DNA from 3 places in the Aliivibrio friggae genome. Region 3 is predicted to be linked to each of the others. Evidence: predicted binding sites of a transcription regulator. Region 3 holds the regulator's gene; each other region holds the start of a gene.
The links. The regulator PurR, encoded in region 3, represses purine synthesis genes. The targets are predictions, from matches to a motif close to TNANGNAAACGTTTNCNTNA.

Region 1 (2,280 bases), on a different replicon from region 3:
AAGGGCTTCTGCTTCTTCTTCGTTCATTGCAACAACAGTCACATTTTCTTTTAAGAACGTTTGCCACCATTCTGCTTTGCCTTCAATAACGTACTTAGTGCCTAAAGTAAGAACAACAGGGACGTTATGAGATTTTGCACAATCAATCGCTTTTTGAACCGCGTCCATCATTGGATCGCCTTCTTTACCACGAACAAGGTAAGAAGAAATCACTAATGCAGAGGCTTTTTCAAAAATATGCTCAGGAACGTGAGCAGGACATAGTTGGTTCATGTCACCTTCATTAATCGCAAACGTACGCTCGCCATCTTCAGAAATTAAGGTGTAACAACGACCAATAGGGCCTTGAACTGGTTGTAGGTGATCTAAATCCATACGGCTTGTTGTGTTACATAGGTAACGATAAGCGTAAGAACCGATTTTGATATTTTCACTCATTACACCAAGCAGAATAGACTTGCTGTCTGCTAGAACAGAGTAGTTATGAAGGGTGTTACCAATGGTATCGCCAGGATACTCATGACTGATCAAGTTTCTTTCAAACAGTTCTTTATATAAAGCTTCTGCTTTTGATTCTTCAAGAACCAAAGAATGACCTTTACTTAACTGGTGACGCGCTAAGAAATCATCATCAACTTTTGCTTCAATATCGACGATGGTTTGACCTACACCGATAAGGTGGGTGCGTTCAAGTTTAGGGGTTTGTTTGATTTGATTCACTAATGGATCGCGAGTGTGAACAGGAAAATAGTGTTTAGACTTACGTTGGCCAGGAAACTTCATGAATTAAAGATCAGTTAATAAGTGAATTTTCCGAGATTATATCACAAGTTTTTTCATTAACATTCATCAATCGATTAAATAATTGTGGACTAGGTCACTTTATTTTTTTTGGTGAAATAGCAAACGTTTACTTTAGGAGAGAAAATAAGAAAACAATCCAGAATGAAGGCCCGTATAAGGTGTGGGTGGAATGCTAATTTATAGAGGTATATGCTAGATATGATGTTTTTATGGTTGGATTATTCTGAAAGTTATGTTTTGTTTGCAGATTTATCAATAGTATCACAAAAAAAAATGAATTATCAGACTTGCAGAATTAGTTTCCGGCCCTATAATACTGAAAACCGGAGCGCCTGCCAGCGCCCCGGTTTTTTTGTGCCTGCTATCTTGGTTTGTTAACTGCCTTCTGCCAAAGGCAACAAGAGATAGTAGAGCCATTATCGATAATACGAGGAATTTATCATGCGTATCGAACAAGAATTAAAGTTAGGCTTCAAAGATGTACTGTTTCGTCCTAAGCGTTCAACACTGAAAAGTCGCTCTCAAGTCGAATTAACCCGCGAGTTTACATTTAAGCACAGCGGTCGTCAATGGTCTGGTACACCTGTAATTGCAGCTAATATGGATTCTGTTGGTAGCTTTGCTATGGCAAAAGCACTTTCTGAGCACGGTGTAATGACTGCGATTCATAAGCACTACACAGTTGAAGACTGGGCTGGCTTTGTTAAAGAGAACGATGTATCTGTTCTTAAAAACGCAATGGTTTCTACTGGTACTTCTGAAGCGGATTTCCAAAAAACAAAAGACATCATGGCATTAACAGATGACTTGATCTTTATTTGTGTTGATATCGCAAACGGTTACTCTGAGCATTTAGTTCAATACGTAGAAAAAGTACGTGCTGAATTCCCAGATAAAGTGATCTCTGCTGGTAATGTTGTTACAGGCGATATGGTTGAAGAACTTATCCTAGCTGGTGCAGATATCGTTAAAGTAGGTATCGGCCCAGGTTCTGTATGTACTACACGTGTTAAAACTGGTGTTGGTTACCCACAACTTTCTGCAATCATTGAATGTGCTGACGCAGCGCACGGCCTTGGTGGTCGTATCATTGGTGACGGCGGTTGTTCATGTGCTGGTGACGTTTCTAAAGCGTTCGGCGGCGGTGCTGATTTCGTAATGTTAGGCGGTATGCTTGCTGGTCACGAAGAGTCGGGCGGTGAAGTTATCGAGCAAGACGGTAAGCAATTCATGAAATTCTATGGAATGTCTTCACAAAGCGCGATGGACAAACACTCAGGTGGTGTTGCTAAGTACCGTGCAGCGGAAGGAAAAACCGTACTATTACCATACCGTGGTTCAGTTCATACAACGATTTCTGACATCCTTGGCGGTGTACGTTCAACTTGTACATACGTAGGCGCGGCGCAGCTTAAAGAGCTAACTAAGCGTACTACTTTCATCCGAGTACAAGAGCAAGAGAACAACGTTTTCGGT
Region 2 (2,280 bases), 810 kb from region 3:
GCTTACACGGTTTGAGTACTTACATACTTGAGAAAACGAAGAGTATGTTAGGTATGAGTGCTGATGCTTACTTGAGTTAGGCACATTATTACGGTGATAATGATTTGCTGCCATATCGTGTAATAAAGCCGACAATGCTCCATCACCTGCCCCATTGGTATTCTTGATTTTTTCTGGGCCACCCATGTATGGTGAAATATGAGAATACACCTTCATTGGGTTTTCACAGCTGTCTTTAATAGCAGGACGGCTAAATTCATATTGGTTGAATTCCGCAATCGTACCAGGAAGCAATGGCAAAGAAGTTTCACGCTTCGCTTCGTCTTCAGTATAACCCGCCATATAAAGCCCTACAGGGCCCGCAGTACACAATACAAGATCAACCCATTCAAGAGCCTTATCAGCTGCTTCTAGAGGATCTGAAGCACCAGTAAGCGCCTCTCCTTCCTCTTCGTTCATAGCAACCACTGACACATGATCGTTTAGGAAGTCACGCCAGTATTGTGGGTCATCTTGAACAACAAACTTAGTACCCATAGTCAATACTACTGGTACGTCATGCTTTTTCGCGTACTCAATAGCTTGCATCGTAGCAGCTGGCATTGGGTCGCCATCTTTACAACGAACTAAATAAGCAGTCAGTACTAATGCAGATGCATTTTTAAAGATTTTCTCTGGAATGCTTTCTGCACGAAGTTGGTTCATGTCACCTTCGCTGATCGCAAACGTACGCTCACCGTCTTGGCTAATAAGCGCAAAACAGCGACCAATTGCACCAGGAACCGGTTGAAGGTAGTTCAAATCCATTCGGCTAGACGTATTACATAAGTAGCGGTATGAGTAGCTACCAATATGAATGTCTTCACTCATCACACCTAGCAATGTAGATTTATCATCTGCTAATACTGAGTAGTTATGAAGTGTGTTACCAATTGTACCACCAGCAAATTCGTTGGTGATCATGTTGTTATCTTTAAGCTCGTTATAAAGCATTTCCGCTTTATCATTATCGATAACCAGTGAGTGCCCTTTACTCAAGCCATACTTTTCAATAAAAGCATCATCAATTCGAGCTTCAATATCCACTAACGTTTGATCAATACCGATAATGTGCGTACGCGACATTTTTTTGGTTTCTTGAGCTTGGCTAACTAATGGATCACGAGCGTGAACTGGAAAATAATGCTTGGATTTACGCTGACCTGGAAATTTCATAAAATAATCATTCAACTGGCTAATGGAAGAAGTGCGAAGTTTAGCCGCTGAATAACTCTGCCGCAACTACTGATATTACCCTCAACGAAAGGCAAACGTTTGCTCTTTCTATTTGTTGATAGCTCTAGCCTTATAGAGGACATTCGTGATAATTTATGAGCGTATTTTTTAAAGGTAACCACCATGACAACTGAACTAATTAGCTATGATGACGTAATCGAAGTCGCTTACGATATTTTCCTTGAAATGGCTCAAGACAATCTTGAACCTGCTGATGTTGCATTATTCACTCTGCAATTTGATGACCGCGGCGCCGCTGAAGTCGTAGATACTGGTGATGACTGGTCTGAACAAGTTGGCTTTGATGTCGATGGCGAAATCTACGCTGAAGTTTTAATTGGCTTAGTTAATGAAGAATCTGATGTTTTAGATGATGTCTTTGCTCGCATGCTAGTAAGTCGTGATCCTGAACACAAGTTCTGCCACATGCTATGGAAGCGTGATTAATTTCACCAACCTTCCCATTTCATACTAAGGAGCATCTATTTGCTCCTTTTTTATTACTCTTTCTAATTGAATATCTCACTTAGCACCCCCATTATTTCTTTATGCTCACAAACTGCTGATAGCAGAAAATAATAAAGGAATACCATGTCTCAATTTCAATCTCGATGCCCATCGTGTAATGGACTCAATCGCCTTCCTATTGAACGTATTAATGACACAGCTACGTGTGGTCGTTGTAAAGAACAACTATTAGATGGAAAACCATTAGAGGGTACGTCTGATAATCTTGCTGCTTTAATGAATAGTGATAAACCTGTTGTTATCGACTTCTGGGCCCCGTGGTGTAATCCATGTGTTGGATTCTCTCCGGTATTTGAAGACGTTGCAGCTGAACGCAATGGCCAAGTTCGTTGTGTAAAAGTAAATACGGAAGCTCAACAACAAATTGCTGCACAATATCAGATCCGCTCTATCCCTACGATTATGGTCTTTAAGAACGGCCAGCGTGTAGATATGATTAATGGTGCATTACCAAAAGGTCAATTTGATCAGTGGCTA
Region 3 (2,280 bases):
AACAACTGGAAAACCACGTTTTTTATAAACGTAAGGTTCAAATCCTTGCTCTTTAAATAAATTAATCGTTTCTTCGCTTGATCGTAAATGCAGTTTGTCTTGAACGACAAGGGCAAACATAGTGTCATCTATAAAGACACCAAAGCCACCAAACATTGAACGCGAAGAGATCTTCCCAAGAGAGGAAAGTAAACGAAGTGATTCTTTTAGTATTGGTTTATCCATTGCAATAATTCTCGGTTAGTAAGTCTATGTCACTAAACAACTGAGCCCGAGGAAATAGTAGCAAGCTTAAAAGAAATCATTGTTATTTTAACGTAAAAATTAACAACGATTGACAGAATACTCGCCGTCGGCAACCCCGCTACCTTATATATAATACGTAGGCCGGAAGCTTTGCGTCCTATACTTTCGCATAGTTTGCCATGTTCGTGACACTATTGATGATATAGCAATCAATAAGGTGTGTTATAGCAAAAAACGCCATTATGTGATCTTGGTTCACATAATGGCGTTGTTTTTTTGTTATCTCTGTTCAAGTTTTAAATAAAAAAGAGAAATAAATAAGTTTTTGATATAAAAAGAATTGTAATTATTATTTTAAACGATTAAGAACACTACTGCGAGAAACAACCTCTGGCTGCATTTCAAAAACACGACGTTCGTGATGTTTATCCTTAATTCGCTCTAATAATATCTCTACCGCAGTTTTTCCTACACGACGTTTAGGTTGGTGGATCGTCGTTAGCGGTGGTGAGAAGTAAGCTGAAAGTTCTATATTATCGTAGCCAATAACAGAAATATCTTCAGGCACTCGCAAACCAGATTGCTTAATTCGACTGATTGCAGCCAGAGCCATTATATCGTTAAAACAAAATAAAGCAGTTGGACGCTCTTGCATGGCTAATAGCTTATCAATCGCTTTTGATGCAGAAGCGCATTCAAAGTCACCTTCTAATATCCATTCTGATTTAAATGGCAAGTTAGCTTCTTCATGAGCGCGTTGAAAACCATGAACACGTTCTTTACATGTGGTTTTTTCAGCTTGACCTGTAATACAAGCAATTTGAGTATGGCCATTTTCGATCAAATGTTTTGTTGCTAAATAGCCACCTTTTTCAGAGTTATCAATGATTTTATCTGTGTGTGGACTATCAGGGCCCCAGTCCATAATTACCATTGGTAACTCGGTATTCTTTTCAAGTAGTGCTAATAATTGTTCATTAAGATCTGAACACATAACCAATAAGCCATCTACTCGTTTTTCAGAAAGCATACGAAGGTAATGTTTTTGTTTATCTAAATCGCCCTCGGTATTACACATAAATAGTGTGTAACCTTGTTTGTAGCAGTAGTTTTCAACCCCATGCATTACTTCAGCAAAAAATGGGTTAAATGATTGAGTTACTAGCATACCAATAGTACGTGTCGTATTGCACTTTAAACTACGAGCAACAGCACTTGGTGCATAGTTAAGTTCTTCAACTGCTTCCCATACACGCTTTTGAGTTGCTTCTGCGACAAAGCGTGTCTTGTTAATTACGTGCGATACCGTGGTGGTTGAAACCGAAGCAAGTTTTGCAACGTCTTTAATAGTAGCCATATAAAAGCCTTAAATGATTATTAAGGGGCTATTTATCTTCCAACAAAAATGAGTTTTGATCTGTAAAGAACTGATGGAAGATAAATAGGCCCTAAGTCTAGGTATAAATAAAAAGGTATAAATAAAAAAAACCGCCAAAAATGCGGTTTTCATTTAGTTTTCAAATTTTATCGTTTGCGTTCACATTTTATAGGTAAAGCATAGTGCAAACAATTATTGATTTAATAAATTTTGGTTGTAATCTGATTTACATCACGGACTTGTTAGTTTATTGCATCAATTTTAGCATTTATATTACTCACCGGTAAGGAAAGTCGCATCTAATCGTAAGAACGCAACTAAAAAGTCGGTAACAGAAGCATAAAAACCAAACTCATCTCTTTCTTTACATATTTGACTAAATCTTGGAACCCATGAAAGTAATTGTTCGTTGATAAACGTTAGTTGAGCATTCATGTAAGTTTCAAAATCTTCTTCAGATGATTGCTGATTTGTCATGGCAATTAAGTTACCAAGAAAATCTAATTCAATAGCAATATGGTCAGCAGGTTCGTTAAACTCAGACTTTTGTGCAATGTCATATTTTGAAAGTAGATCTCGCATATCTTGAGCTGGCTTGCCATTTAGGATGCCTGCCTTGTCTAAATATATCGACGCGTAAGGCAGAGCACTGTTTT

Region 1: a site for PurR is predicted at 899-918, ahead of AC2INI_RS17935 (inosine/guanosine kinase). Genes of this name have one in related genera too.
Region 2: a site for PurR is predicted at 1,303-1,322, ahead of AC2INI_RS04730 (inosine/guanosine kinase). Genes of this name have one in related genera too.

Annotation. Positions count from the first base shown of each region.
Region 1 is NZ_CM170649.1:1,000,141-1,002,420, forward strand. Features, by position in the region: gene AC2INI_RS17935 (inosine/guanosine kinase) at 1-783, opposite strand, end outside; gene AC2INI_RS17940 (GMP reductase) at 1,246-2,280, shown strand, end outside.
Region 2 is NZ_CM170648.1:1,012,380-1,014,659, reverse strand. Features, by position in the region: gene AC2INI_RS04730 (inosine/guanosine kinase) at 1-1,215, opposite strand, end outside; gene AC2INI_RS04725 (HI1450 family dsDNA-mimic protein) at 1,399-1,722, shown strand; gene trxC (thioredoxin TrxC) at 1,867-2,280, shown strand, end outside.
Region 3 is NZ_CM170648.1:1,822,697-1,824,976, reverse strand. Features, by position in the region: gene AC2INI_RS08470 (TfoX/Sxy family DNA transformation protein) at 1-225, opposite strand, end outside; cyclic di-GMP riboswitch class I at 352-435, opposite strand; gene purR (HTH-type transcriptional repressor PurR) at 596-1,603, opposite strand; gene torD (molecular chaperone TorD) at 1,898-2,280, opposite strand, start outside.